3 regions of the Bacillus sp. GW823-FHT06B01 genome follow, and region 3 is predicted to be linked to each of the others. Evidence: riboswitches for the same ligand, from Rfam matches in the RefSeq annotation. Region 3 holds a riboswitch; each other region holds the start of a gene.
The links. Region 3 has a riboswitch for S-adenosylmethionine ahead of AC1Q8N_RS24860 (methionine ABC transporter ATP-binding protein). Riboswitches for the same ligand answer to the same signal wherever they lie in the genome.
Positions count from the first base shown of each region.

Region 1: linked by a shared signal. The riboswitch ahead of AC1Q8N_RS21020 (methionine ABC transporter ATP-binding protein) and the one ahead of AC1Q8N_RS24860 (methionine ABC transporter ATP-binding protein) in region 3 are both predicted to bind S-adenosylmethionine.
Region 2: linked by a shared signal. The riboswitch ahead of AC1Q8N_RS10110 (bifunctional homocysteine S-methyltransferase/methylenetetrahydrofolate reductase) and the one ahead of AC1Q8N_RS24860 (methionine ABC transporter ATP-binding protein) in region 3 are both predicted to bind S-adenosylmethionine.

Region 1 covers NZ_JBXAHR010000004.1:487,530-498,217, reverse strand. Annotated here, with positions in the region: gene metQ (methionine ABC transporter substrate-binding lipoprotein MetQ) at 1-173, opposite strand, end outside; gene AC1Q8N_RS21025 (methionine ABC transporter permease) at 197-862, opposite strand; gene AC1Q8N_RS21020 (methionine ABC transporter ATP-binding protein) at 855-1,880, opposite strand; SAM riboswitch class I at 2,180-2,287, opposite strand; gene AC1Q8N_RS21015 (hypothetical protein) at 2,413-2,757, opposite strand; gene AC1Q8N_RS21010 (thioredoxin family protein) at 2,912-3,220, opposite strand; gene AC1Q8N_RS21005 (toprim domain-containing protein) at 3,224-3,568, opposite strand; gene AC1Q8N_RS21000 (hypothetical protein) at 3,636-3,860, shown strand; gene gcvH (glycine cleavage system protein GcvH) at 4,036-4,419, opposite strand; gene AC1Q8N_RS20990 (arsenate reductase family protein) at 4,461-4,826, opposite strand; gene AC1Q8N_RS20985 (hypothetical protein) at 5,573-5,959, opposite strand; gene AC1Q8N_RS20980 (DUF3937 family protein) at 6,062-6,325, opposite strand; partial or broken gene AC1Q8N_RS20975 (hypothetical protein) at 6,425-6,634, opposite strand; gene AC1Q8N_RS20970 (hypothetical protein) at 6,925-7,326, opposite strand; gene AC1Q8N_RS20965 (hypothetical protein) at 7,478-7,867, shown strand; gene AC1Q8N_RS20960 (hypothetical protein) at 8,337-8,864, opposite strand; gene AC1Q8N_RS20955 (phosphatase PAP2 family protein) at 9,008-9,655, shown strand; gene AC1Q8N_RS20950 (PTS sugar transporter subunit IIC) at 9,711-10,688, opposite strand, start outside.
Region 2 covers NZ_JBXAHR010000002.1:594,601-605,288, reverse strand. Annotated here, with positions in the region: gene AC1Q8N_RS10140 (hypothetical protein) at 146-457, shown strand; gene AC1Q8N_RS10135 (hypothetical protein) at 494-982, opposite strand; gene AC1Q8N_RS10130 (nucleoside 2-deoxyribosyltransferase) at 1,062-1,436, opposite strand; gene AC1Q8N_RS10125 (DUF3966 domain-containing protein) at 1,539-1,799, opposite strand; gene murG (undecaprenyldiphospho-muramoylpentapeptide beta-N-acetylglucosaminyltransferase) at 2,047-3,105, opposite strand; gene metH (methionine synthase) at 3,124-6,522, opposite strand; gene AC1Q8N_RS10110 (bifunctional homocysteine S-methyltransferase/methylenetetrahydrofolate reductase) at 6,522-8,354, opposite strand; SAM riboswitch class I at 8,425-8,534, opposite strand; SAM riboswitch class I at 8,738-8,847, shown strand; gene metI (cystathionine gamma-synthase/O-acetylhomoserine thiolyase) at 9,090-10,202, shown strand; gene metC (cystathionine beta-lyase) at 10,199-10,688, shown strand, end outside.
Region 3 covers NZ_JBXAHR010000007.1:23,564-34,251, forward strand. Annotated here, with positions in the region: gene pruA (L-glutamate gamma-semialdehyde dehydrogenase) at 1-1,270, shown strand, start outside; gene AC1Q8N_RS24850 (hypothetical protein) at 1,466-1,603, shown strand; gene AC1Q8N_RS24855 (cysteine hydrolase family protein) at 1,848-2,411, opposite strand; SAM riboswitch class I at 2,652-2,758, shown strand; gene AC1Q8N_RS24860 (methionine ABC transporter ATP-binding protein) at 2,882-3,901, shown strand; gene AC1Q8N_RS24865 (methionine ABC transporter permease) at 3,891-4,556, shown strand; gene AC1Q8N_RS24870 (MetQ/NlpA family ABC transporter substrate-binding protein) at 4,578-5,432, shown strand; gene AC1Q8N_RS24875 (HXXEE domain-containing protein) at 5,600-6,067, opposite strand; gene AC1Q8N_RS24880 (DUF3926 domain-containing protein) at 6,129-6,320, opposite strand; gene AC1Q8N_RS24885 (ArsA family ATPase) at 6,313-7,494, opposite strand; gene AC1Q8N_RS24890 (MarR family winged helix-turn-helix transcriptional regulator) at 7,570-8,052, opposite strand; gene AC1Q8N_RS24895 (YiaA/YiaB family inner membrane protein) at 8,284-8,520, shown strand; gene gatC (Asp-tRNA(Asn)/Glu-tRNA(Gln) amidotransferase subunit GatC) at 8,662-8,952, shown strand; gene gatA (Asp-tRNA(Asn)/Glu-tRNA(Gln) amidotransferase subunit GatA) at 8,968-10,425, shown strand; gene gatB (Asp-tRNA(Asn)/Glu-tRNA(Gln) amidotransferase subunit GatB) at 10,440-10,688, shown strand, end outside.

The DNA of each region.
Region 1 (10,688 bases), on a different contig from region 3:
TCTAATTCAATTCCTTTTTTCTCTAATAAAGGTTTAGCCTTTTCTAAAATTTCAGCGTGCGGTACGTTAGAAGCCCCCACAACTAGTTTTGTTTCATCTTTATCTTTCCCGCCACAAGCAGCTAACCCAAAAATTGAAGTTGAAATAAGTGCTGTAAGTAATAATTTTTTCATTTGAAACATCCTCCCGTTTTTTATTATCGTTTATCTATTCGAGTCGTTAAACTATCACCAATCCACTGAATGAAAAATACAACTAGTAATACACAAATTGTCGCAACGATTGTTACATCGTTATTTCCTCGCTGGAATCCTTCTAAATAAGCAAGTGTTCCAAGGCCACCAGCACCAACAACTCCCGCCATCGCTGTATAGCCTACTAAAGCAATTGTCGTAACAGTAATACCAGATACTAATGCTGGTAACGATTCTGGAATTAACACTTTCAAAATAATTGTGCTTGTTTTTGCTCCCATTGCTTTCGAAGCTTCAATTACACCTTTATCAATTTCACGAAGCGCAATTTCAACCATTCTCGCGTAAAATGGTGCCGCTCCAATAATTAAAGCTGGAAGTGCTGCACTCGCTCCAAGAATTGTTCCAAGCAGAATCTTTGTGAATGGGATTAATAAAATGATTAAAATGATGAACGGTATCGAGCGGAAAATGTTTACGAACGCTCCAATCCCCGTGTTAACCGCTTTGTTTTCCCATAAATTATCTTTCGCTGTCATAAAGAGTAACAATCCTAAAATTAGTCCTAATACAAATGTGGCAAGAGCTGCGATTGCCGTCATATATAACGTTTCACCAGTTGCTTCTAACATTTGATTCCAATCAACATTTGCGATTAACTTATCCATGTGCAATCACCTCCAGCTCTACTTGATCTTGATGTATTCCCTCTATTGCTTGCTGAATCGCTGTTTCCTCACCATTTAAATGAACAACTAAACTACCGTAAGAGCCGTTATTTGTTTGGGCGATGTTTCCTTGCAAAATGCTAACTTCTATATCACTGCGTTGCATTAATCTTTGAAGTACTGGTCTTTCTACAGCTTCACCGATAAACTGCAAACGAACTACTTTACCATCTGGATACTTTTCAATTAAACTTTCAATCGTTTCATTTGTATCTTCAGAATCCGTTAACTGCTGTACAAATCGCTTTGTAATGTCTTTCTGCGGATTGCGGAATACATCAAGTACTGGACCCGTTTCTACAATCTTCCCTTTCTCCATTACCGCCACTCGATTACAAATCTTTCGAATCACGTGCATCTCGTGTGTAATGAGTACAATTGTTAAACCGAGACGCTTATTAATATCTAATAATAAATCTAAAATTTGATCTGTCGTTTCTGGATCAAGAGCTGACGTTGCTTCATCACATAAAAGCACTTGCGGGTTGTTAGCTAACGCTCTTGCAATCCCAACACGTTGCTTTTGTCCTCCGCTTAACTGAGATGGATACGCGTCCCCTCTTCCTTCTAATCCAACAAGATGAATTAACTCGTCGACGCGTTTTCTTCTCTTCGCCTTATCGACACCTGCAATTTCAAGTGGGAACTCGATATTTTCGCGTACAGTTCGTGACCAAAGTAAATTGAAGTGCTGAAAAATCATTCCAATTTCTTGCCTTGCCTTACGAAGTTCACTCCCTGTAATTGCTGAAATCACACGATTTGCAATTGTAATTTGGCCAGAAGTTGGTTTCTCTAACTGATTGAATAATCTGATTAAAGAACTTTTCCCAGCGCCACTATATCCGATAACACCAAATATTTCACCTTTGTCTATTTTTAAATTGGCATTATCTACAGCAGTGACATCACCGCTTTTTGCTTTATATATTTTCTTTACATTTTCTAACAAGATCATGATGTTCACCCCTTTTTTTGTTTAAAAAGCGTAAGCGGCTCGTTTAGAACAAGAGGACGCCCGAATCCCTGACGTAGAGGCGCTTTTTGCCTCATAGGAAGGGATGAAACGACCGACTGTTCTAGCCGCTGAAGCTAGATTTTTGGTCGACTCCGCAATTTTTTATGTTTAATGCGTGTAGTCCACCGTTATCACTACTTTTATTATTTGAATGTCCTCCACATTCAAACAATAAAAAAACCTTTCCGCTTTAGAGAAGCAGAAAGGTTTATATGCGTATATAACAACATTATCCCTCTCTCTCATCTCTCAAAGCATTTGCTTTGCAGGAATTGGCACCATTTCAACATAAGTTGACGGTTGCCGGGCTTCACAGGGCACAGTCCCTCCACCTCTCTTGATAAGAGAAATCAGATTACATTTTCGTCTGATTTGTAATTTATGAAATTGTCTATATTTTATGAATTGAATTGTATCAATATCCATACGCCATGTCAACAGAAATTTTCGTAAAAAAAGAAACTTCAGACTTTTAAGCACCCACTGACATCGGTTTACATATATGAAACATCGATTCGACTAATAGCATCGTTCGATACGTTCCTGAATATTGTACACGTCCATCGTTCATTAATGTTTGCAATCGTACATTTCCGTTCACCAATTGTTTTACATCTTCCTCATCTACACAAACGATTTGCTCCGTTCCTCTTTCCTCATGTAGCAGCTCTATATAATCTCTTGAAATTTGTAACGAACAACTTTCATCTCCAAAGCGGAAATTAACAGTTTTTTCTCCTTGTCTTAAAAGCGGCTCTAAATGATATTGACCATTAGCGTAATTTACAAATGATTGCAGCAAAGAATATAATTTCACCCTAAATCACATCCTTCATATCACTTTCTATTACACATACCATTCCCTCTCACTAAAGAGCAATCCTGTTACTTTCGCTCGACAAATACTGTAACCACCCTGCATCTCGACATATTTCCCGAGAAATATGTCGAGGCGGCAAAAACTTTGCCGCCTACTTTAATTCCGTATATAAATATTCAACCGAATGAAATGCATATATCTTCTTCATGAGTGTCCCATTTTCAAAAACAAGTAAACACGGTACACTTTCGATTCCATACTCTTTCGCTAAATGCGGAGCATAATTTAAATCTAACATTCCAATTTTCAAGTCTTCAATTGTCATCTCAACAACTGTTAACATCTTTTTTGCTAATTGGCATGTTCCACACATTGGAGTATATACATATAACACTGTTTTTTCTTCGTTCTCTATTAGGGCTGTAGCTTCGGCTCCTGTCCAATCAATCACTTCTATCATTCCTTACCGTAAATATTCTGTATAAACGTCAATGTCAGCTCCCCATAATACATTTGCTAAGTGTGAAGATGGCGCAGTTGCCACTTCTCGGTACGAGCGATCAATGTAAATATGCTCTGCTTGCGGAAATTCTTTTCGAAATTGCTTCCTTAACTTTTCTCCAGCATCATCAGCATCCACTAGTACATACACTTCCTTATCAAAAAACTGATCAATGAGCTCATCCATTTTCGATAAACCAATTGTACCATTTGTACAAACAATTTCCACCGGTTCACGAATAATAGATTCAATCTTTCTTCTATCTGATTTACCTTCTACAATAATGACTTTTTCTACATAAATCATATGTCATCACCCGATCACCATATACTATACAACCTTTAACTTAGTATATAGTATATTCGTTATTTTCATGTTGTTTCCTGTTTATTTTTGCAAAAGAAAAGCAGAAGCGGCTTGCTTAGAACAAGAGGGCATTGGAGCTTCTGACGTAAAGGCGCTTTTTGCCTTGCAGGAAGCAGCGAAGCCACCGAGCAATCTAGCCGCTGGAGCTGGATCACAAAGAAAAGCGCAAGCGGCTCGTTCAGATTGTGAGGGGGATGGAGCTTCTGACGTAAAGGCGCTTTTTGCCTTGTAGGAAGAAGCGAAGCCACCGAACAATCTAGCCGCTGGAGCTGAACAATAAAAAATTAAACGAAATCGTTTTTTCAAAAAACACTCTCCTACACGATAATTAGTATATGATTCTACGTTCATTATTTTACACAAAATAAAAAAGGACAGCACAAAGGCTGTCCTTTAGTCGACTATAATTAGTCTTGGTTTGTCATTTCTGCATATTTTTCTGCAGTTAATAACTTCTCAACTTGGCTTGCATCAGAAAGTTCAACTTTAACCATCCATGCACCCTCGTATGGAGATTCGTTAACAAGTTCTGGTTGGTCACTTAATTCTTCGTTTACTGCTACAACTTTACCACTTACAGGTGCGTATAACTCAGAAACTGTTTTAACAGATTCTACGCTTCCGAATGGCTCGTCAGCTTCGATTGTTGCACCTACTTCAGGAAGTTCAACGAATACGATATCGCCTAGCTCACCTTGTGCAAAGTGAGTAATACCGATAACAACTTCATTACCTTCAGTTTTTACCCATTCGTGTTCTTCAGAGTAACGTAAATTATTTGGAATGCTCATGACTGTACCTCCAGTGAATGTATTAATTATGTAAAAATACCTTATTGGTACTTTTTCCACACACTTTCAAACTGCTCTTCGTTAAAACCAAGTGTTACATTCGTTCCATTTGTTACGATTGGACGTTTAATCAACATGCCATCAGATGCTAAAAGTTCGTACATTTCGTCTTCACTTGCATCCTTTAACTTATCTTTCAGACCAAGTTCGCGGTAACGCATTCCACTTGTATTAAAGAATTTTTTTAATGGTAATTCACTTTTTTCATGTAAATTACGTAAATCTTCTTTTGACGGTGGATTTTCAACAATATGAATCATCTCATATGCTACATCGTTTGCCTCAAACCATTTCTTTGCTTTTTGACATGTGCCACACTTTGGATATGAATAAAATGTTACTGTCATAAATTCACCTACTTTTTTACTAACCTTTACCTTTATCATATAGAAAACGTTTTATTATTTCAAACGATTATTCGCTAAACTTTTACTTATTTCGTGATAAATTTTAATAATCCTGCGAATTTTCCTTATTTTCCCGCCATTTGTTAAGAAAAAAATAAATATATAATTTTTTTAGATTTTTCTCTCATTCTGTACCGAACGTATATATTAAACAAGCGTTTGATTAATTTCTTATTTTTCGTTGTTAACCTTTGAACTGCATTGATCCTTTCTTACCGAACATACATCTTAAACAAACGTTTGATTAATTTCCTATTTCCCTTTGTTCACCCTTGAGCTGCATCGATTTCTTCCTACCGAACATACATCTTAAACAAACGTTTATTTAACCATTTCAGCCTATAGTCACAAAACCTGGAAACAATCTAAATGACAAAAGCTTACAGATAAAAGGAACTAACGATTTTGACCGTAGTAGTGAGCCCGCAAGAAAGTTATTAAACCTATCATCAATAAAGCCAAAGTAACTGCTCCTGAGAATATGAAATTCAAATTACTGACTGAAATATAAAAAGAAGTACCCTTGATTAGAGACAGAGGTAATTCTTTTTTTATCATGAATCTAAAGGTAAACGTATCCTTTATTAAAGTAGAAATGTATACTTTTCTACTTTTTCGTAGTTTATTCAAAATCTTTGCGGAACCGCCACTAGCTCATTTACATAATTATCGTTAGGTGAAGTTAATTATATTTTTCTACGCACTAAATAAAAAGCTAAGGAACCCATAATAATAGGTGCAACTAAACTAGAAGAATATGCACTAGTAATAGTAAAAAGAGAGAGTATAAATATATAGATAAGAGCTAGTCCAATAAATACAGGAATTCCAAATCGAAACTTCCTACATTGTTTTATGTTCCTGTATAACATTTCTCCAATTAGGCAAGCTATAAGATCTAATATGCTACCAAATATAATGAGAATTACCATGAATCCTAATATGTTAGGTAAATCATTCTCGTAAGAATAACTAGGATCAGAAATATACGGTATCAAGAACCATATGATAATAAAAGTAAGCAGGCTTGCAGCATAACTAATTAAAAATTTCCCCAACGTAATCATCCTCATAATTTTCTAATATTATCTTCATTGTATGACATAATGTCCTATTATTAATAGCAAGACTACCTTCCACGAAATTGCTAATTGCATGAAATAAAAAAGACGCATTTAAATTGATGCGTCTTTTGGCGATGTTTCTTTTGTGAAATCATATAAAGCAATCGCGCCTAAAATAACCAATATACCTTCAGGAGCATCCAATAAAACAGTTCTCCAAGTTTCTGATATTACCCATTTAATACCTGCTGCTGATTCAAGATATACTTGAAAATAACCAATTGTAAAATCAATTCCCCATAAACATACAAGTAATGTTAGACCAAACCGAATTAATTTCTTGTTTTTAAACATGTAACACCTCTCAAAATTCATTGGATATTTCTGTTTTCAGTTCTTTATATACAAAAATCCCTATATTTAATTTTAACATGCAAAATATCCAAATAAATACAATATGCACATTTGCATATTTCATGAATATTTAGGAATTACTGTTAATAAAAACCCCCTACTAGTGTAGGAGAAAATAGCTTTAGCAATCCCAACAAGTAATCGCATAAACAACGAAATCATTTGAACCACTATATAGACAATCCCAGCCCTTGAAATAAGGGGAAATCCCTGTTCCTGGCTACCTACCATAATGAATAGCCCGCCGCATAACGCTACAGCGGACGTGATAGAACCAACAGGTAAGAAATTACTGCAAAGAAAAAGCCATGTATACACATGACTTTCATAGCATAATCACTTCTATATTCAATAGAAATTAAAGTGAATTAAATTTCTTTACTTTTAAAGGAATAGATATTACATATAAATCTATAGCATAAGTAATAATCAAAATCCTTTTTCCTTCATCAGCAAATTTTGCTTGCAGAAACTTTTCTGAAACTTTCCTTTTTCCCCATCTCTTTGGAAGATATCCGAATCCTAAGAACATAATAATAGCCCGATACTCATTAACTTAACTACTTTTCTTTTTTCCATGATATTTCAAATTCTCCACCATGTTCTTCTGTTATAATTTTAACTTTATATGTATCATCTTTAGACACTTTAATATTATTTTTATTGTTTCCACTAGTAACTTCCAATATTGTATTATCATTTGAATCTAAAACATAAGCCTTTATGGTTCCTTGTTTAGTTTTATCAGTAAAAGAAAAGATCCAATTCTCCCCTTTTTTAACTTTCCTATCTTGAGTTGCATATCCAGTAAATTTCCTATAGTCCCCAGATATACTACCAGATACGCTATCTGAAGAACCATGAACCTTACCACCAACAATCGTTCCCTCTCTTGTAAAACAACCACTAAGAACCACCAAACATAGAACAAATAATAATGTGTTTTTAATAGTTTTCAACATCATTCCCCCTTATCCTCACAATAAATATCCTCTTATTTACATTTTTTCTTTCATAAAGAAAAATGGACCTATGACCCAGTAAATAACATGATGAATGTTGACAATCCCCTTGTTAGAGTATCATATAAAAAATAAAAAGGAGTAATAAGCAATGAATATTAAAATAGTGGATATATCAGACAAATTATTAGATGGATATAAAGTTTTAGTTCAAGTAGATAGCAATCAATTTATCGCTGAGTGGGATGGCGATAAGCCAGAAAAACACGAAAACTATAATGTAGAAATACATATAGATAATGAATTTATATGGAATACAAATATAACCTTTTCAGATAAAAATGCAAATGCAATAATTCAGAATAGTAAAGGCTTCAAAGTAATTGCTAAGCTAGATTATAACAGTGAGGATAGCTTAGCAACACTAAATATCTACGATAGTATAATACTAATTAATGTAGAAGGAATCGAGCAAGATATAGCAAATGAATGGGTAGAAATGCAGTGCACTTCAATTAAGATATTTAATACTAATTTTTAACAGAAACCTATTACATAACTATGGCATAGTCGTTATGATGTAGTGAGATATAGAAAGAGTAAACGAGTATATAAATAAACATGTTTATATGCATATGAATATCCTACTGCAATTCCTGCTCAAGCAGACGCCACTAACCATACCGTAGCCACTCATAACCGCAAGTTCAATCTCAACAGGAACGATTATTGGCCATAATAAAGCTAAAACTGCTTGCATACCTGCCCACAAACCAATACCAATCGCAAAGGGAGATGTGGAACTAACATTATCACCCCTTGATAAAACGAACTAATACTGGATGCACTTCATTAAAACTTTATAATAAAATCCGCAATAGCTGATATAAAATTATAAATCGGTATCATTACATCTCGCATACGTTGTAAAGCTTGCTTGAACTTCTCAATCATATTTTTATCTGTGCTTCTGCATAAAAAATAAGAAGCCTCTTATACAGGCTCCTTCATCATCTATTCAAATAATCTGCGATGGTTTGAAATACGACAATATACATATTATGAATACTTTCTTCTGTATTTCCGCCATTAGACAAACCGACTGCCCATTGTTGTCCCTCACCACTTCCGATATTTGCAAAGCCTTGCGTATACATAGCATTTACATCTTTTCGTGCACTGTTATACTCTATCCCCTTTGTAATAAACGTTGAATATGATTTATCTTGCAAACCGATAAAAAATACTGGTTTCTTTAGCGATGAAAATACATTTTTATACTGCTCTGTTGAGGCTTCTTGAAAGTGATCTTTCATTATTAAAAAACCATCCACTTCCTTAGACTTCTTTTCCAGTTCCTCTAACTTTATTTCCTCAAACTTTATATTCCTAAACGTATCTTTCGGCTTTTCTCCAATAACTCCAATTACGAGTGCTCTTCCGTTATATTCTAATTTCTCTCCTTCTTTATCCTTTGCACACCCAGCACTCACTAGGCATATCAATATAAAAAATAAGAAATACGATAAACGCTTCATATAGCACCCTCCCCTTCTTTTCAGTCAAGTGACAAAAACGTAAGGTGAATTCAAGAAAATGTAAGTAAAATCGATAGCTCAAATGACGTTTCTATATTATAATCAATTGAATTTACTTACATTACTAAACATAGGAGATTATCATGAAGAAATTTAAACTTTCATCTTTTCTTCCGTTAAGTTATATACTTCTACTCGTACTCGTAAGTCCCCTTTACGATGTATTAAATAAATCGGCTGTTCACGCAGTAGATGTCACAACTGTAGTAGATGATTGGATTCCATTTGTGAAAGCATTTATTATTCCTTATTTACTTTGGTTTCCTTACTTATACGGCGCACTTATTTATTATTGCTTTGCGGATCGAAAACAATATTATGTCACTTTAAGTAGTATAATTCTTGGAAAACTTGCTTGTTTTTCTATTTATTATTTTTGGCAAACAACTGTACCACGTCCAACAGTCGTTGGATCCGACGTATTTTCCGAACTAGTCCGCTATATTTATAGTATCGACCAACCGGTAAACTGTTTCCCTAGCATTCACGTTCTTACTACCTTTGTGATTATGCTAGCTGCCTTTAAACGTAGAGAACAACATGCTTTTGAATATTATATTCTTACCTTCTTCGGTACGCTTATTATTTTATCAACGCTATTTACGAAGCAACACGCATTTGTAGACGCCATTTCTGGAATGACGCTTGCAAGCATACTTTACTTCGGCGTTCAGCTTTTATTAGCAAAAGAAACTGTACGTGTTCCAGTAAAACAAAATTACAAAATGTAAAAAGCAGACTGTGGCTTCCAGTCTGCTTTTCTCTATATAAAAGGAGATTTTCAATTTAAGATTGCGGTACAGTCATATCACCAGAGTGAATACGACCTGCTTTTTTAAGAGCAATGTAAAGTATATAAGAAACAGCTACTGGAATGATGATATAAGTGATGACCATCGCCGGGACAACTTCCCATCCTTCGCTAGAAATTAAATTAATTGGTGCGATAAGAGAACTTAATCCAAGACCTGCAATTTCTTTTCCTGCTTCTAGTTGAAAAATTAATGCGGATACTGGACCAACTATAGCACTGGCGACGACAGTTGGGACGAGAATCATTGGATTTTTAGTGATATTTGGCAACTGCACTTTCGGAGTACAAAGCGCTTGAGCTAATATGCCGCCTAAATTATTTTCTTTCGCTGAGATTACAGAGAATCCGATAAACTGAGCAACGCAGCCTGCAAGAGCAGCACCACCTGCAACACCGTCTAAGCTAAGTGCGATCGCTAACGCAGCTGATGAAGCGGGAGAGATAAGTAATAGTCCCCAAACGACTGCAATGACGATAGAAGCGATGAACGGGCTACCAGCTGAGCTATCTTTAATGAATGCTCCAACTGTATTTAACACAGGAGTAATATTATGAGACAACCAAATACCAACTAAACCAGAACCTAATATTGCCGCAAATGGAACGAGCATCATATCTAACGCAGTTTTTCCACTTAAACGTTTACCAATATATACAGCTAAAGTCGCTGTTAATAATGCACCGATTGGCTCACCTGTTTTAATAATTAGACCTGCTTCAGTAATTGAAATGGATCCGGCACCAATCGCTCCAGCTACCATAGCCGAGAAGATTACAAGACCATTTGCACCGAGCATAAAGGCAATTCCGGCACCAATGGCTGGTGCCATAAGTGATTTTGCAACAACTCCGATTGTAATCAGCAATGGAATATCAACAATTCTTCCTATATTTTCGATTAGTAAACCAATTCCAAGGGATACGAAAATACCTTGTGCGATTCCAGCAGA
Region 2 (10,688 bases), on a different contig from region 3:
TCCTCCCTTCTTTACAATTATTTTTTCTTTGTTTCATTTTTGTGATTGAAACGTAAAGTTTATAATAAAATACACTTGGAAGCGCTTTCTATGTAATTTTTTATGTTATAATATATAAGTAGAACTTCGCAAAGAGGGTTAAAAAATGAATACAAAAATGATTAAAAAAGTAATTGACGCATTAAAAGTATATGGCTTTCAGAATGTATCATTCTGTGACAAAACGAAACAATTTTTATTTCATAACGAAATGGATATTATGAGCGGCTATGCAGAAATAACATATAGTAGTCAATTTGAAAAATTCAACGTACAAATTCATCCGATTGAAACACATCACCAAGCAGAGTTGCAAGAGGTTGAAAGACATATACAGGCCTGTATAAGAAAAGTGGAATATTTAAACGCACTTCTTAGCGGACAAACAAAACTAGATGACAAAATTATTATAATGTAAAAAAAGAACGTGAGGATATCACGTTCTTTTTTTACATTATACGTTCATCTTTTCCTTCAGTTGTAATCCTGTAATGGATTCTAATACATCCATTGCTTCTCCAAATGTCATATCAAAAATTGTCTTATCTTCTATGTATGGAAATTGTCTAAAGCGTTTTTCTAACATTTTCACGGCGTCCGACGTAAAGTGTACACTATCAATGCCAAATTCTGTTTCAAGAAGAACGATCCAATCTAACACATGAAAACCTAATCCATTTACGAATGAAATAAGTTTTTCTTCTGGCTGTGAAGATAAGAATACGTGTCGTTCCATCTCACCGAAAAGTTCTTCACCTAAAACTTCTGCTAATTCATCATCATGTTCGCGTTCAATAATCTCTTCATATCCGTAATCATCCACAAGCTCTTCTACTTCTTCACTATCCCCACAAAGCAATTGACTAAGAACGGCCTCTTTCTTAAATTCACTATTTTGTACGACTTCTAAAAAGCTCGTTTCCCATCCATTTTCTAATTTCATATTATATACTCCTTTATATACGTTTCTTATCATCACTGTTCCCAAAAGATCACTTTTATAACCTTTTAGGTCGTTACTATTATTTCACATGATTCATAACATAAGATGCAAATTCAGTTGCATCTCCTTCAAAAATATTTATTTCTGGCAAATGATAGAACGTTGTTTGAAGCGGGTTTCTTTCATGATATACATATATCTTTTTCTCTAGCGCAATCGCCATTCCAAACTCTGTATGGCTCCCGTTTCCGCCATCTAATATAAGTAAAAAGACATCCGCTTCTTTAATAGCATTCTTTTCTGCCTGACCAATTTCTCTTAATTGATCTTGATTCACTGCTCTTTCGTTTCTTGTCCAATCATATGTATGGTGCCATCCTGCATGTTTCAGTTCATTTGCTATAGAACGTACAAGATGTTTATTTTGGAATCCTGAGGCGACATAAAAATTCATTTATATACACTCCTTCATTATGTACGGGAAACTCCTTTTAGCGTTACTTGCTATAAACATAATAAAGAACTAAAGAACGACTTCAAAAAAAAATCCCCATCTTTAAAACTTATTTGCGTTTAAATGATGGGATTCTTCATGCTCTTCTTTTATTTTCTTCTTTTTATAACTTTCATCAGCTAACATTTCTAGTTCAGCTGTTATTTCTGATTTTTCAAGCTCTCTTTCTTGCGAAAATTTCCTTGAAATATAAACAATAACACTACCAACGTACAACACAAAGCATATAATAAGTGCAGTATTTTCATAGAGACTTAGCTCCAACACAGTCACTCCTAATCCATTCGTATTTTCACGCTTCATTACTTGGAATTTCCCTACTAATCCATTTGTTACCCCGCATTAACGGGCAGTAAAACCCCCACCTCAAAATTCAGCAAAAATAAAGAAGTTAGGTGTGGGATTAACTGCCCGTAAAAGCCCGATTGGTTCAACTAATAATCAGTGGGGATTAACCCCTCCCCCACTGATTAAAGTTTCACTTTATTGTAACATAAAAATATCAATCCTTGGAATCTTTCATCCTACTAAAAAAGACATGATCGTTTCATCATGCCTCTGAAATATGTTGAATGATTGTTTGAATTGCTTCTTTTCCATTATATTTTTTTAGTGCTGTTTTATACATTTCATTATTTTGATTTAATTCTTCGACATGCTTTATAAGTGATTTCACAGTCACATCTTCCTCATACAATACGGAAGCATATCCTTGTCTTTCAAAAGACTCTGCATTTAGTATTTGATCTCCACGACTTGCAAATTTCGATAGCGGAATTAAAACCATCGGCTTTTGCAATGTTAAAAACTCAAAAATTGCATTAGAGCCCGCACGTGAAATAACAAAATCTGTTATCGCTAATATGTCTGGCAGTTCTCCATGTATATATTCAAATTGTTTATATCCTTCTTTATTTTGTAAGCTTTCATCAAGATTACCTTTTCCGCAAAGATGAACAATTTGATATTTTTTCAAAAGTTCTGGTAACGCTTCTCGAACCGTTTCATTAATTTTCTTTGCGCCCAAACTTCCTCCCATAATTGTAATAACTGGCTTTTTACGTGAAAAACCTAAAAACACTAAACCTTTTTCACGATTTCCCTTTAGCACTTCTTCACGTACAGGAGATCCTGTATAGATTACTTTTTCTTTCGGTAAATGTTTCGCAGCTTCTTCAAATGTAACAAATATTTTCGAAGCAAAACGGAGCGCAATTTTGTTTGCTAGTCCTGGCGTCATATCAGATTCATGTAATAAAACAGGGACTCTATTTAGCCAGCCTCCAATTACGACTGGTACAGATACGAAACCACCTTTTGAAAAAATCACATCCGGTTTTAGTTTTCGAATCCTTACATACGCATCCATAACACCCTTCATTACAAGAAAAGGATCTTTTATATTTTTTAAATCAAAATAACGACGTAGCTTTCCACTTGAAATACTATAGTACGGAATGCCTTCCTTTTCTATAATCGTTTTCTCAATCCCTTGATGAGAACCAATATACGAGATATCCCAATTCTGTTCTTGTAAATGTGGAATGATGGCTAAATTAGGTGTTACATGCCCTGCCGAACCGCCACCTGTAAAGACTATTTTCTTCATACGTCTCCCCCTTCTACACTATAATACACTAAAATATCTTGCCTCAGGGTGAGAAAATACCATAGCCGTTACAGACGCTTCTGGCTCCATCATAAATCCTTCTGTTAATGAAATACCTATTTCTTCTGGATGAATAAGGCGAAATAACTTTTCTTGATCCGCAAGTTCTGGACATGCTGGATAACCGAAAGACACTCGTATCCCTCTATATTTCGTACGGAAACGTTCTTCCATCGTCAGTTCTAGTGAATCTGGAATACCCCAGCGATCACGAATGAGCATATGTGTTTTTTCAGCAAGACCTTCTGCTAGTTCAAGCGCTAACGATTGGATCGCATGGCTGCGTAAATAATCACCCTTCGCCTTCCACTCTTCAGCAATGTTCCGAACGCCTTCCCCAACCGTAACAGATAGGAAAGCAACATAGTCCATCTCATCTCCAACTGGTCGTAAATAATCACCTAAAGTACGATATGGTGCTTTTCCTTGTCTTGGGAATGTAAAACGCTCTATAACACGCGTATGATCTTCTGGATCATATATTACAATGTTTTGTCCATCACTTTGCGCTGGGAAAAATTGATACACCGCTTTCGGTTTTAACCAAGATTGTCCTTCCTGCAATAATTCATCTATTAAATCATTTAATTCGTGTGCTCTCTTATCTCCCTCTCGCAAAAGCTTCTTCACATTTCCTTTTAATCCAAGGTGATGTCCAAGTAGCATTTGTCTATTTAAAAATGGAGCGAGATGAAGGGCTGGAATATCACGTAATACAATTCGTTTTGTTGAATCAGGTATCATAACCTCTGCCTTCGCTAATGGCTCAATTACTGCTGGAATTTCTACTTTCTTCTCCTCTTTTTTTACGATATGAAGATGACGCTCTTTTTTATCTTGTTTCATCTTCTCACGCTCTTCTTCCTTTTGAAGCTTATTAATAATATCAAGACCAGTCATCGCATCACTCGCATAACATACGAGCCCTTTATATGATGGTGAAATACGATTTTCTGTAAATTTTCTCGTTAACGCTGCCCCGCCTACAACGATTGGAACATCAATATTTGCAGCTTTTAAATCTTCAGCAGTCGTTACCATTTGTTGCGCTGATTTTACTAATAAACCAGAAAGACCAATAATGTCAGGCTTCTTTTCTTGTACTTCTTGAACAATTCGATCCGAACGAACATTGATTCCTAAATTAATAATCTCATATCCGTTATTCGATAAAATAATTTCAACGAGGTTTTTCCCAATATCATGTACGTCACCTTTAACAGTTGCTAATAATACTTTCCCCTTTTTCGCACTCTCGCTAGATTCCATATGTGGCTCTAAATAGCTTACGGCAGCTTTCATACTTTCAGCACTTTGCAATACTTCGGCAACGATAAGCTCATTATTATTAAATAATCGTCCCACCTCATCCATTCCTGTCATAAGTGGGCCATTAATAATATCCAAAGGTTTTCTTCCTTCTGTAAGTGCACGGCTTAAATCTTCTTGTAGTCCTTGTTTCGTACCTTCTACAATGTAATTTGCCAGCCTTTCATCAAGAGTTAATGTTTCTTGGGTAACGACATCTTTCTTTTTTGCCGCGCGATAAAAATTTGTAAATTCTTCTAACGTCTCTTGCGTCGTTTCAAAAAGTAGTGCATCAGCAAGACGTTTTTCTTCCTCTGGAATTGACGCATACCGTTCTAATTTTTCCGTATTCACAATTGCGTAATCTAATCCTGCTTTCGTTGCATGATATAAAAAGACGGAATTTAATACTTCTCGGCCAGCTGGTGGTAAACCAAAAGATATGTTACTTACACCTAAAATCGTTAAACATTCTGGTAAGGCTTCTTTAATAAGACGAATTCCTTCTATCGTCGCTGCCGCCGAGCCGATATATTCTTCATCACCTGTCCCTACAGGAAATACAAGTGCATCAAAAATAATATCTGACGGGCGTATACCATATTTCGTCGTCAATAACTCATAACTTCTTTTTGCGATTTCGAGTTTTCGTTCTGCACTAACCGCCATACCATCTTCATCAATTGTTCCTACAACAATAGCAGCACCATATTTTTGAAGAAGCGGCGTCACTTTTTTAAATCGTTCTTCTCCATCTTCTAAATTAATTGAATTAATAACAGCTTTTCCTTGTATATAAGTAAGAGCTCGCTCCATCACATTTTCATCTGTTGAATCAATCATAATTGGTACTTTTAACACTTTCGTAACTTCTGCCAAGAAGTTTTCCATATCTTCTATTTCATCGCGATCAGGATCTGCCATACAAATATCAATAATATGAGCATTTTTCTTCACTTGCGCTCTTGCGACTTCAGCAGCCTCTTCAAATTTCCCTTCTGCTACTAATCGTTTAAATTTACGTGACCCAATAACGTTTGTTCTTTCACCAACAAATAATGGTCTCATAGAGTCATCATATTGAAGTGCCTCTAATCCACTAACCCCGTGTCCAGCTCTTTCGTGGTGTTCACGCGGCTTAAGAGAGGCTAACGCGGATTTCATTGCTTTTATATGTTCTGGTGTTGTGCCACAACAACCACCGATAATATTAACCCATCCTTCTTCAGCAAATCGCTTCACTTTTTCAGCGAGAGAAGATGGCGATTCATGATAATGTCCATCTTCATCAGGAAGACCTGCATTTGGATAACAAGAAATGTAACACTCCGACAACTCAGATAGTGAACGAATATGGTCTCTCATAAACTCCGGACCGGTCGCACAGTTTAACCCAACAGATAATGGCTTCATATGTTCTACTGATAAGTAAAAAGCCTCAATTGTTTGCCCGGCCAGAGTCGTTCCCATCGGTTCAATCGTTCCTGAAATCATAATAGGTACAATTTTATTTAGCTCATCAAAAGCTGCTTGAATTCCAATATAAGCAGCCTTCACGTTACGCATATCTTGACTCGTCTCAACGAGTAATACATCTACGTCGCCATTCAATAAGCCTCTAGCCTGCCGTGTATAGGCTTCAATTAATTCTTCAAACGTCACACCACCTGTAACACTAATCGCTTTCGTTGTTGGTCCCATTGCTCCCGCAACATATACTTCCTTCCCGCTTTCTTTGACCGCTTGCTTCGCTAAACGCGCTGCCGTCTCATTTAATTCCTCATCTAAATGAGACAACTCATAATCACTTAATACAATATTTGTCGCCCCAAATGTATTTGTTTCAATAATATCTGCTCCAGCTTCAATATAAGCTTTATGAATCTTTAAAATGACATCAGGCCTTGTTTCTACTAAATATTCATTACAGCCTTCGTACTCTTCTCCTCCGAAATCTTCCGCAGTTAAGTCCTCTTGCTGGATCATTGTTCCCATTGCACCATCTAATATTAAGATGTTATTTTGTAATTTTTCTTCTATACATTTCATCAATTAATACCTTCTTTCACTTCTTGCTTTTCTCTCACATATTTAACAAGATGTTCTGTAATTTCATATTTTAGAAATGGTGTAATAAGATAAATGCCGTTAAAATACTTCATCGCCGCATCGATTAATTCTTGTGAAATGAGAATTCCTTCCTTAATTGCTGCCTCTTTCGTTTCATGTCCATCCATTCTCTCCCTTATTTCTTCAGGTAGTGTAATACCCGGTACCTCAAAATGAAGGAAATCTGCATTCCTTTTACTTATTAATGGCATAATCCCAATAAAAATAGGTTGTTCCAAATGCTTTGTCGCTTCATACACTTCTTCAATTAACGCGATATCATAAATTGGCTGCGTTAAGAAATATTCCGCTCCAGCATCTATTTTCCGTTCCATTCGCTTAACCGCTGCTTTTAAATGTCTTACATGCGGATTAAACGCACCTCCCACTGAAAACCTTGTTGCTGGACCAATTGATTTCCCTAAAATCGAGCGCCCGTCGTTCATTTCTTTAATCATTTTAATGAGCTCAATAGAGGACAAATCATATACAGAAGTGGCACCTGGAAAATCACCAACGCGTGCTGGATCCCCAGTTAAAGCTAACACTTCTTCCATACCTAACGCTGATAGGCCTAGTAAATGAGATTGTAGTCCGATGACGTTATGGTCTCTACACGTTAAGTGCGTCAATACCGGAATATCGTGCTTCGTTAATAATGCCCCCATTGCCATATTCGAGATGCGAGGCGATGCTAATGAATTATCTGCTAGAGTAATAGCATCTGCCCCAGCTCTTTTCAATGCTCTTGCGCCTTCAAAAAATCGCTGCGTATCTAACGTTTTCGGTGGATCTAATTCCACTACTACTGTCGTTTGTTTTTTTGCTTTCTCTGCTAAAGTGACATGAGCTTTCGAACGTTTCTCATGTGTATGAACTACTTTCGGTCTTTGAATCGTATCCTTTTCTATTACAGGTGTAACATTTGCAATTGCACGTTTCATACTTTCAATATGTTCTGGAGTCGTGCCACAACAACCACCCAATAATCGGATACCTTGCTCAATAAATTTCGGTGTCATCGCTTCGAAATAAGCCGGACTTCCCTCATATACGTAGCGTCCCTCCACATAATTCGGGAGACCTGCATTTGGATATGCTGACAAGTAGCCATTTTGCGGAATCGATATCATTTTAAAAGCTTCCGTCATGTGAAGTGGCCCTAGTTGACAGTTCAATCCAACAACATTTGCACCGTAATCTAAAAGCTGTTTTAATATTTCATTTACATCATTTCCATTTTGAGTTGTACCTGCCTCATGCAATGCTAATTGAGCTACAATTGGAATATTCGTTTGTTTTCGTAACACCTGAACAGCATGAAGTAATTCAAACTCATCATAGAAAGTTTCTAATAGCAGTCCATCAACCTGTTCTTCTAGTAATGCACTTGCCTGTTCCAGTAACATAAATTCTCTTTCCATATCAGTTGTCGTAACAGCTCCGATATGTTTCATACCACCAATTGTTCCTAAAATTGCATTTCTGTCTGTAACAGATGCTTTCGCCAGTTTTACTGCGGCTCTATTAATTTCAGTAACTTGATTTTCTAAACCATACATACGTAATTTCGCTTCATTTGCTCCGTACGTATTTGTTTGAATCACATCAGCCCCAGCAGCTACATATTGCTTATGAATCGATATAATTAAATCTGGATCAGATATATTCAATTCTTCAAAACTACTTTGCAAACCATGTGAATGTAATAACGTCCCAACCGCACCATCACCTATTACAATTCCTTTTGATAATAAATCTAGTAATTTCACAAATCTCCCTCATTTCTATCAATATAAAAACCCCCTCTTCACTTTGAAGAGGGGGACATAATTGTTCCTCCTCTTATTATGCAAAACATTCGTTTTGCAGGTATTAGCACCGTTTCAAACATTTCGTTTGAAGGTTGCTGGGTTTCACAGGGCCTTTCCCTCCACCGCTCTCAATAAGAGTTTGTCTTTATTATTTTATTTATGTAGCTAAAAGGAAATACGTTCCCCTTTTAACAATGTTTGTTAATTTTTTAATAAATTTAGCATGCACAAATGCAAAAGTCAATGACACTTGCGGAAAAATAAAAATTATTTAAAATAAAGTTGCAATTCAATTATCTTTTGTTGTAAAGTTAAAAACATAATAAAATTTCATACGAACATTCTTATCTAGAGAGGTAGAGGGACTGGCCCTTTGACGCCTCAGCAACCATTAACATTTGTTAATAAGGTGCTAATTCCAGCAAATTGTGAAAGATTTGACAGATGAGAAGAAGACTCTATTCAAACCGAAAGCCTTCTTCTTTAGAAGGCTTTTTTTATTTTCCCCCGCTATTTGAGGGCAGTAAGATTCCCAACTCAAAATTCAGCTGGAACAAAGAAGTTAGGTGGGAATCAACTGCCCGTAAAAGCCCGATTGGTGAGGGCTGATAATCAGTGGGGATGAATCCCTCACTGATTAAAGTTTCACTTTACATTCACTTAATTGTTAATTTAAAAAGGAGGAATTTTCACATGTCAACTATTGAAACAAAACTAGCACAAATCGGAAACCGGAGCGAAACTACAACAGGAACTGTTAACCCACCTGTTTATTTTTCAACTGCTTATCGTCATGACGGAATTGGTAACTCTACTGGCTTTGACTATTCACGAACTGGCAATCCAACTCGTGGTCTTTTAGAGCAGGCAATCGCAGACTTAGAATATGGTGAACAAGGTTATGCCTGTAGTTCAGGGATGGCAGCTGTTCTCCTCGTCCTCTCCCTATTCCGTTCTGGAGACGAACTTATTGTATCTGAAGATTTATACGGGGGCACTTATCGATTATTTTCTGAGCACGAAAAAAAGTGGAATGTTCGATGTAGATACGTAAATACACAATCCATTAAACAAATTGAGCAAGCTATCACAACTGCAACGAAAGCTATTTTCATAGAAACTCCAACTAATCCGTTAATGCAAGTTACTGATATTGCCGCTGTCGCAACTGTAGCGAAAAGACACGGACTACTTCTTATTGTAGACAACACATTCTATACGCCTTATATACAGCAGCCATTAACAGAAGGTGCCGACATTGTACTTCATAGCGCAACGAAATATTTAGGAGGACATAACGATGTCCTAAGCGGACTTGTCGTTGCAAAAGGAAAGGAACTTTGTGAGGAAATCGCTCATTATCATAATGCCTCTGGTGCGGTCTTAAGTCCATTTGACTCATGGCTATTAATTCGTGGTATGAAAACGTTAGCGCTTCGCATGAGACAACATGAAGAAAATGCAAAAGCAGTTGTTGCTTATTTAAATGATGAAGACGGGGTGACAGATGTATTTTATCCTGAAAGAGGTGGCATGATCTCATTTCGTCTGAAAGATGAAACATGGATTAATCCATTCTTACAATCTTTATCCTTAATTACATTTGCTGAAAGTCTTGGTGGTGTTGAAAGTTTAATGACGTATCCAGCAACGCAAACACACGCTGATATTCCTGAAGAAATCAGAACAGCAAACGGTGTATGTAATCGTCTTCTGCGATTTTCCGTTGGCATTGAAAATAGTAACGATTTAATTCAAGACTTAAAGCAAGCCATTAAACTTGTAAAAGAAGGGGTAAGAATATGAGTTATTCTATAGATACACTCTTACTGCACAACCAATATAAACATGACTCACAAACAGGAGCTGTTAACGTTCCCATCTATAATACATCAACATTCCATCAGTTTGATGTAGATACGTTCGGAAAATATGACTATAGTCGCTCTGGTAATCCAACTCGTGAAGCTCTTGAAGATATCATTGCTTTATTAGAAGGAGGAACAAAGGGATTTGCCTTCGCATCAGGAATTGCAGCGATTTCTACTGCATTCCTCCTTCTTTCACAAGGCGATCACGTACTCATTTCAGAAGACGTATACGGAGGAACTTACCGAATTATAACTGAAGTGCTCTCCCGTTACGGTGTGTCACATACATTTGTTGATATGACAAATGTAGAAGAAATAAAGCAAAACATTAAGCCAAACACAAAACTCTTTTATGTGGAAACACCCTCTAATCCACTTTTAAAAGTGACAGATATTCGTGCTGTTTCTAAACTTGCAAAAT
Region 3 (10,688 bases):
GCCAGAAATGCGTGCAGACATTTTATTCCGTGCTGCAGCAATCGTTCGTCGCAGAAAGCATGAATTCTCTGCTATTCTTGTAAAAGAAGCAGGTAAACCATGGAATGAGGCAGATGCTGATACAGCAGAAGCAATCGACTTTATGGAATATTATGGTCGTCAAATGTTAAAATTAAAAGACGGAATTCCAGTAGAAAGCCGTCCAATTGAATATAATCGTTTCTCTTACATTCCATTAGGAGTAGGTGTTATCATTTCTCCTTGGAACTTCCCATTCGCAATTATGGCAGGTATGACAACAGCTGCTTTAGTTTCTGGTAACACAGTATTACTAAAACCAGCTAGTACAACTCCTGTAGTAGCTGCAAAATTCATGGAAGTATTAGAAGAAGCTGGCTTACCAGCTGGCGTAGTAAACTTCGTTCCAGGTAATGGTTCTGAAGTTGGTGACTACTTAGTAGATCACCCTCGTACACGTTTCGTGAGCTTCACTGGATCTCGTGATGTAGGTATCCGTATTTATGAGCGTGCAGCGAAAGTAAACCCAGGCCAAATTTGGTTAAAACGCGTTATCGCTGAAATGGGTGGTAAAGATACAATCGTTGTTGATAAAGAAGCAGATCTTGAATTAGCAGCTAAATCTATCGTAGCATCAGCATTCGGATTCTCAGGACAAAAATGTTCTGCATGTTCTCGTGCAGTAATCCATGAAGATGTATACGACCACGTATTAAATCGTGCTGTTGAATTAACGAAAGAATTAACAGTTGCTAACCCAGCTGTATTAGGTACAAACATGGGTCCTGTTAATGACCAAGCTGCATTCGATAAAGTAATGAGCTATGTTGCAATTGGTAAAGAAGAAGGTAGAATCTTAACAGGTGGCGAAGGAGACGATTCTAAAGGCTGGTTCATCCAACCAACAATCGTTGCTGACGTTGCAGAAGATGCTCGCTTAATGAAAGAAGAAATCTTCGGACCAGTAGTAGCATTCTGTAAAGCAAAAGACTTTGATCATGCACTTGCAATTGCAAACAATACAGAATACGGTTTAACAGGTGCTGTTGTTACTAACAACCGTGACCATATTGAAAAAGCACGTGAAGAATTCCACGTGGGTAACTTATACTTCAACCGTGGATGTACTGGTGCAATCGTAGGTTACCAACCATTCGGTGGCTTTAACATGTCTGGTACAGACTCTAAAGCTGGTGGCCCTGACTACTTAGCACTTCACATGCAAGCAAAAACTACTTCTGAAACTTTATAAGAAATAGTAGAAGAGATCTTCGCAGTCTGCGAAGATCTCTTTTTTTTTTTTTTTTTTTGAAAAAGTTTCTATATATGGATTAAGATAGATATAAGTAGAAAAACTAATAATGTAATAAGGTTTACTTCAGTAAATAAGGTATACTATATTTGTTGAATAGATTCTCTTTAAAGACAAGAAAAGTAGGTGAACAAAGTGGGAAAATATCAATTGGATTACAAAAGTCAGGTAGCCGTGGCAAAGTTTCATGAAAAACAGACGCCTGCCAAATTTGATAAAAAGCAGCAAATTGAAAAATTGCGTGCGGAGTATTTGAAAAAGAAGCAAAAATAAACAGATAAATAATATGTTACGTTTTTGATAGGAGAAACCAGTTCTAAGTACCATATATTACTATTCGGTACTTAGAACTAGCTAAACCCTATTAATATCGGGATAAACATGTAAATAGAAACAAAACAACGAGAAAAGTTGACTTATTAGTCATATTTTTTAGTATTCATTTTAAGGATTTCCTGTATAATACAATTTGAAAGAAAATCTATGGTTTGACAAGAAACACTCTTTTCGGTTTTGCTCACTGAAGGGAGTGTTTTTTTGTAGCCAAAAACTCCTCTGTACTCATTACAGTTGCATATACTCCATTTAAACTAGCCAAAATTGTGTTATGAATATAAACGGCTGGTATAGTAGCATTCTTAAAGGAAAGATCTTTTGTAGCACAAGCATCATGTATAACGGTACATGGAAAGCCGAAATCAAAAGCAGCCCTTACGGTAGCATCAATACACATATGAGTCATCATCCCACATATGACGACGTGCTCAATGTCTAAACGTTGTAATTGTTCTAGAAGATCAGTTTCGCGAAAACTATTTGGATAATGTTTGAGTATAACAGTTTCTTCTCTAAGTGGACGTACGCTTTCATGAATATGTACACCCTCTGTATTGGGTAGGAAAAAAGTAGCATCATCTTTTATTGCTACATGTTGGATATGAAAAATAGGTTCGTTTTTTGTTCTAAAGAGTTGTAGCAGCTGACTAGCATATTGGCTTGCTTCTACTGGATTACGCAATTCCATCTTTCCATGTGGAAAATAATCATTTTGAATATCAACGAGTAAAAGAGCTGTTTTCATATATTTATCTTCCTCCGGTTTCATATTCAAATAATGGTATTCAATTTATAGAAAGGATTCTCCTTTTAAAAAATATGAAGGAGGAGAATTTAACATAACTCTAAAAATCATTATTGTATGTGATTTTTTATTTGAAAATTTTAATAGAGGAATGATTAATATTTTTCTGAAAAATGTATTGACTCTTATTATTCTGAGTTCTATAATGAGAATTAATTAAACGACAATTAAATCGATACATTCTTATCCAGAGAGGTGGAGGGACTGGCCCTACGATACCTCAGCAACGGGTTTTTTAATACCGTGCTAACTCCAGCAAGCCTTATAAAAGGCTTGGAAGATGAGAAGATGTGAACGAGTACATATAAGTGCTCTCCTTCTTATCTTTACGGTTGATAAGAAGGAGAGCACTTTTTATTTTACCTCAAAAGCTCTACTTCAAGTTTTTACAGCATATAGGAGGGAAGAAAATGATTTCTTTTAACAACGTAAGTAAAGTATATGAATCAGGTGGGCAATCTGTTCATGCGGTGGAGGATGTAACATTATCAGTTGAGAAGGGCGAAATTTTTGGTATCATCGGTTTTAGTGGCGCTGGAAAGAGTACGTTATTACGCCTAGTAAATATGTTAGAGAGACCAACGGCAGGAACGATTTCAATAGATGATAAAGATATTACATCTTTATCGACGAAAGAATTACGGAAGCTAAGACAAAGAATCGGGATGATTTTTCAAAGTTTTAATTTATTTAATTCAAGAACAGTGTTTGGGAATATTGCTTATCCATTAAGGTTAGCGAAAGTACCAAAGAATGAGATAAAAGAAAGAGTAAATGAACTGCTGAAGTTTGTAGGATTAGAAGATAAAGCAAACTATTATCCAGAGCAACTATCAGGCGGACAAAAGCAGCGTGTTGGCATTGCAAGAGCACTTGCAACATCGCCAGACATTCTTATATGTGATGAGGCAACATCAGCTTTAGATCCAGAAACAACGACAGAAATTTTGAACTTATTAAAGAAAGTAAATCGAGAATACAATGTAACAATTCTTCTTATTACACATGAAATGCATGTTGTGAAAGAAATTTGTCACCGTGTAGCTGTAATGGAGAAGGGAAAGGTTATTGAAGAAGGAAAACTGTTTGATGTTTTCACACAACCAAAAACAAAGACAACTCAAAACTTTGTACGCTCCATTATTAATGATCATTTACCGGAAAGTGTTCTAGGGAAAATTCAAAATGGTGGACAGATTTATCGCTTAACATTTACTGGGGAAGAGACAGGGCAGCCGGTACTATCATATATCGCGAAAAACTATAACGTCGATGTAAACGTACTGTACGGAAATATTATTGAACTTCAAAATGTGCTATTTGGAAATCTACTTGTAGAACTGCAAGGTGAGCAGAAAGAAATTCAAAAAGCATTACAACATCTAAGACTGCAAGTGCAGCTGAAGGAGGTAGAAGCTCATGCGAGTTGATTGGAGTATATTTTGGCCCCGCATAGTAGATGCGACGGGGGATACCCTCTTAATGGTAATTGTAACCCTTATATCCGCTACAATTCTCGGTATACCTCTAGGTTTACTTTTATATGTAACGAGAAAAGGGAACTTTTTAGAAAATAAATGGGTCTTTTCTATTCTTAATATCATTATTAATACAATTCGTCCGGTTCCATTCATCATCTTCTTAGTAGCTTTAAGCCCACTAACAAGAAGTGTTATCGGAACGACGATTGGAACAGCGGCAGCAATCTTTCCAATGACGTTAGTTGCGTCAATTGGTATTGCTAGAATGGTTGAAACAAATCTTGTTTCAGTTCCAAAGGGAGTCATTGAAGCAGCTCAAGCGATGGGTGCTTCACCATTTAGAATTGTTTTTGAAATTCTTGTACCAGAAGCGTTAGCGCCATTAATTTTAGGTGTTACGTTTATGACAGTTGGTTTAATTGAATTTTCTGCAGTTGCTGGGCTTGTCGGTGGTGGCGGTCTTGGTGACTTAGCGATGACATATGGTTATCAACGTTTTGATACATCAGTTATGTTCGTAACGGTCGTTTTACTTATTATTCTCGTACAGGTAGCTCAAAATTTAGGAAACTACTTTGCGAAAGTCTTTTTACGCAGATCATAAAAAGGAAGAGGGGAAAAGAAAATGAAGAAAATTTTAGCATTTGCATTATCAGCGATTGTAGGAATTTCAGCGTTAAGCGGCTGCTCAAGTGGAGACACGGGGGCAGGAGCAAAAGAGAAAGTAGTTCGCGTTGGCGTAACCGGAACAGATGGAGACGCTTGGGAAATTTTAAAGAAAAAAGCTGAAAAAGAGGGAATTAAAATTAAACTGGTGGAGTTCTCTGATTACACAACGCCAAATAAAGCGTTAGCTGATGGAGATATTGAACTAAACTCATTCCAGCACGTTGCTTTCTTAGAGCAATTTAAAAAAGAGCATAAGTTAGATATTACAGCTGTCGGTACAACGCAAATTGCACCAATGGGCTTATACTCTGAAAAATATAAGAAGGCAAATGAAATTCCAGATGGTTCAGAAATTGCGATTCCAAATGATCCAACGAATCAAGCTCGTGCATTAAAACTTCTTGATGCAGCTGGATTATTAAAGCTTAAGAAAGACTTTGGCTTATTCGGAGATCCAAGTGGCATTGCTGAAAATCCGAAGAAGTTAAAAATTACACCGGTTATCGCACAGCAAACACCTCGTGTATTAAAAGATGTTGCAGCTTCAGTTATTAATAACGGTGTTGCTGGTCAAGCTGGATTAGATCCAGCGAAGGATCCAATTTTCTTAGAAGATCCAAAGAATGAAAATGCGAAGCCATATATTAATATTTTCGCAGCTCGTACAAAAGATAAAGATGATCCAACACTGAAAAAAGTAATTGAACTATATCATTCAAAAGAAGTAACAGATGCAATTAAGAAAGAAACAAATGATGGTTCCATTTCAGTAGATCTTTCACTTGAGGAGCTTGAAAAAATCGTAAAATAATTATCGGGTTTAACGATTAACAGTAGGAACCCCTCCGCTGTTAGCTCGTTCAACATATAATCTACTTAACAAACAAAACCCTAATTCTGTACCTTCCAATTCTGTATAACGTAGAATCCAATGTTTGTTAAGTAGAGTGATGGACCAGGAGTTTTCCTGGTCTTTTTTTATGAATGAAAGTAGCTAGCGAATAGTAAGGTAATCCAAATTATAAAAGGGTAAGCAAATAAGCTGAAAATGAGTGTAATTATGAATTGTTTTTTATGAATGAGGTGTTTTTCGAATGAAAAAAAGAAAATAGAAAAAATCATAATGAAAACGGCTGATATTACGCCAGGATTATATGAACGATAAATAAAAAACAAAATAATATGTTGAACAGAGTTGAAGAATATCGCCCCCTGTATAAAAATAATCCAGTATATAGAAGACAAAAAGTTTAGTTGATATAGAAAGACGATAAGTAAGACAAAGATTGTTAATACGAAAATCGCAATGAAAAATTGTCGCCTTGTTATAAAATAAATTGAAAATTGATTAGCAAGATATTGTGGCATTTGAAAAGATTCTTCAAGGTTATGAACGAAAAATAATAAAGGAATGATCCAGAGTATAATAGTGGAATGTTTTTTCATCAACTTACATCACTCCAATAAAATATAGAAAGCCTAAAAAAGGCCCTCTATACAGGGATAGTTATTCAATTATGATACTTTTTAAATTATCCTCATGATGCTCTTGTTTTTTCGGATAAGTAGCTAGTTCCTCTTGCAAAATGTTTAGTGCTTGCTTAGCTGATTGCTGGATTGGGGCAGGTAACTCTTCTAATATATTCATACCGACTTTTATTTTTGTACGAATTACCTTCCTTAGTAGTTCCTCACGCATGCACTACACCTCCAAATCGAATGTTTAGTACATCATCTTCGAATTTTGCTCCTTGAATAGAAAGGTGTGTTAACGTTTTTGGTAATGTGATGTTCCGTTTAACAGAACCAGCACGAATGATAAGCTCATCACCTTTTTGATTTAATGCAAGTTCACTTTTGTTTGAGAAGGGAATGGAGAGAACGAAAATATACTCATCGCCATCTTTTTTTACATATTGAGTGCGACCGTTAAATTTCACTTCCGTAGGAGAAGAATCTGATTTAAATAAAGCATCTCCTACACGCTCTAACATAGACAAACCGACAACCTCTTGTTCAAACATAGGAGCTTCGTAAATAGGAAGCGGCTGAAAACTATCTTGAATCAATGTTTTATATTTCTTTTGAGTATCTTTCCATGCTTGAAAATAAGGATCGGTGACAGTGTTAGGGATGACGCGATTAATCATAATGGCATCCACGTTATAATCGTATAAATTTAAATACGTAAAGCTACGCTGAGCTTCTTTAATGACCATCTTTTCAGGATTTACAACGATGCGGATACTTGTTATGTCTCGGTTTGATAAAATATTTCTCATTTCTCCAAGTTGTTCAAGTGTATTCGTTAATTCGTCCATAATATCATCGGTTGGAAGGGGGACACCAAGAAGTGGTTGAGCTACAGGACGAACAACTTTTAAAACTTTTCTTTTAATAGGAAATAATTTTTCCATCCACCAGCCGAGCATGTCTGGAAAGCTGAGCATTGCTAATGTTTCTCCTGTTGGAGCACAATCAATGATAATAACATCATATGTGTTTTGTTTATAATAATCGAGTACGCGAAGTAAGCTAATTAAATCTTCCATACCAGGAAACATCGTTAATTCTTCTGTTGTAATATCATCAGCTGCTTTGGAGGTGAAGAGTAGCGTAATATATTTCTGTAATTTCCCCCAGCCTTTTTCCATCTCATAAATCGTATTAATTTCTTGTGCCCACAAATTTTCACGAATTGCTAATGGCTCAGAAGATAGCTTTATACCAAATGAATCTCCTAAACTATGAGCAGGATCTGTACTCATTACTAATGTTTTTAATCCTTGTTTTGCGCTTTGAAGTGCTGTTGCTGCTGAAATGCTAGTTTTTCCTACGCCGCCTTTACCTGTATACAAAATAATTCTCATTATTCTATCCCCTTTGTTTCGAGTGTCGAATATTACGAGTAACGAAATAAAATGTTGAATAAAAACCCAACTAGGGTTTTATTCAATCGGAATGTTTTTCATTTTAGGTGTAGAAACTTTTTCTTCTGTTTTTTGCTGTGACGTAGCAATGTGATTCATGATCTTTTGGAAGATTTGTAGTAAGAATGCTTTTTCTTCTTCTGATAATGCTTCTGTCACTAGGTTAAAGTAATGGGCTGCATTTTGTTTTACTTCTTGAACGAGCATTACGCCGTTTTCTGTTAAACGAATTAATACAATGCGTCGGTCGTTTTCATCACGGTACCTTTCAATATATCCCTTTTTTACGAGGCGATTTACAACACCTGTCGTTGTACTCATCGGTATATCAAGAAGGTCAGCGATTTTTGTCATTGTAATATCTGTATTTCGCTCCATCCAAAGTAAACAAAATACTTCTGTTTTAGAAAGTGTTAAATCTAGGCTTACCCATTCTTCAGGATAAAAAAGTTTCTTGGCGTTATCTAGCAGTAAGTCTAAAAAATGTTCATATTGCAACAATTATTTCCACTCCCGTATATTTCGAGGTTCGTAATATTTGTTTTTATTTTATACAGAATTGAAATAAATGTCAATAATTTTAATTGTTTTTTTAGATTAGTCAGAAAATGTATTTTAAAATAGTATTCTTTTATGATAGATGTATAAATATAAAACTAGAACTTACATAAAAATCCATCATGGTAAATATACTTATCTATAATGGATGTATAGCTAACGAGGGGGAGAACGATGAGAAGACGTAATACGCAAGCGTTCACGTTTTTAGCATGGACTTCATTTGTTTGTGCACTTTCAGGTATGCTAATTGGGATTTATACGTTAGATGAAACGCTTAGTGTAAAAGGATATTATTTAATTGGAACATTATTTTTAACGATGTCTTGTTTTGTATTACAAAAAACAATTCGTGATAATGAAGAAGATAACGAGAGATTTCCGAAAAATAAACCGTTAGATAAAGAGTAAATCGTAAAGAAAGGCATTCGCCTTTCTTTTTTTATGTAAAAATGCAGTAAGTGCCGTGTGTTGACTTGCTTGAAGTACTGAAAATTTGGTATCATCAATAGTATTGTAGATTGAACGATATATTATGGAGGTGGCCTAGCCGTGTCAAGAATTTCCGTTGAGAATGTAAAGCACGTAGCACATTTAGCACGTCTTGCAATTACTGATCAAGAAGCTGAAAAATTTCAAAAACAACTAGATGCAATTGTTACATTTGCAGAACAGTTAAATGAATTAGATACAACTGATGTAAAACCAACAACTCATGTATTAACTATGAAAAATGTTATGCGTGAAGATGTACCAGAAAAAGGTTTACCAGTCGAAGAAGTATTAAAAAATGCACCGGATCACAAAGATAATCAAATCCGTGTTCCAGCAGTATTAGAATAGAGGAGGGGAATTTCGATGTCATTATTTGATCATTCCGTATCAGAGTTACATAAGAAGTTAAACAACAAAGAAATTTCCGTTACGGATTTAGTAGAAGAATCATACAAACGTATTGCGGATGTTGAAGATAACGTAAAAGCTTTTCTTACATTAGATGAAGAAAACGCACGCGCGAAAGCGAAAGAATTAGACACGAAAATTGGTGCTGAAGATAATGGTTTATTATTCGGTATGCCAATTGGTGTAAAAGATAACATTGTAACTAACGGTCTTCGTACAACTTGTGCGAGCAAAATGTTAGCAAACTTTGATCCAATTTATGATGCAACAGTTGTGCAAAAGCTAAAAGCTGCTGACACAGTTACAATCGGTAAGTTAAATATGGACGAGTTCGCAATGGGTTCTTCAAATGAAAACTCAGGTTTCTACGCTACGAAAAATCCATGGAACTTAGATTACGTTCCAGGCGGATCTAGTGGTGGTTCTGCAGCAGCTGTAGCAGCAGGAGAAGTATTATTCTCTCTAGGTTCTGATACGGGTGGTTCTATCCGTCAGCCAGCTGCATATTGCGGCGTTGTAGGTTTAAAACCAACTTACGGACGCGTATCTCGTTACGGATTAGTAGCATTCGCATCTTCACTTGACCAAATCGGACCGATTACACGTACAGTAGAAGATAATGCATACTTATTACAAGCTATTTCAGGTATTGACCGTATGGATGCAACTTCTGCTAACGTTGAAGTAGGAAACTACTTAGCTGGTTTAACAGGCGACGTTAAAGGTTTACGCATTGCTGTACCGAAAGAATACTTAGGAGAAGGTGTTGGCGAAGAAGCTCGTGAGTCAGTACTAGCTGCTTTAAAAGTATTAGAAGGTATGGGCGCAACTTGGGAGGAAGTATCTCTTCCACACTCTAAATACGCTCTAGCAACGTATTACTTATTATCTTCTTCTGAAGCATCTGCTAACCTTTCACGCTTTGATGGCGTACGTTACGGTGTTCGTTCTGATAATGTAAATAATTTATTAGACCTTTACAAAAACACACGTAGCGAAGGTTTTGGTGATGAAGTAAAACGTCGTATTATGCTTGGTACATTTGCACTTAGCTCTGGTTACTATGATGCATACTACAAGAAAGCACAACAAGTACGTACATTAATTAAAAACGACTTTGAAAATGTATTTGCTAACTACGATGTTATTATTGGACCAACAACGCCAACTCCGGCATTTAAAGTGGGCGAAAAAGTTGATGATCCAATGACAATGTATGCAAATGACATTTTAACAATCCCAGTAAACTTAGCGGGTGTTCCAGCGATTTCTGTTCCATGTGGATTCGGTGCTAATAACATGCCACTTGGTCTACAAATCATTGGTAAACACTTCGATGAAGCGACAATTTACCGCGTTGCACATGCGTTTGAGCAAGCAACAGACTATCATACAAAAAAAGCAAGTCTGTAAGGAGGCGAGAATAAATGAATTTAGAAACAATTATTGGTTTAGAGGTTCACGTTGAGTTAAAAACAAATTCGAAAATTTTCTCTGCGAGTCCAACAGAATTCGGAGCGGAGCCAAATACACAAACAAGTGTAATTGACTTAGGATACCCAGGGGTACTTCCTACTTTAAATAAAGAAGCAGTTAACTTTGCAATGAAAGCTGCAATGGCATTAAACTGTGAAATCGCAACGGAAACGAAGTTCGACCGTAAAAACTATTTCTAC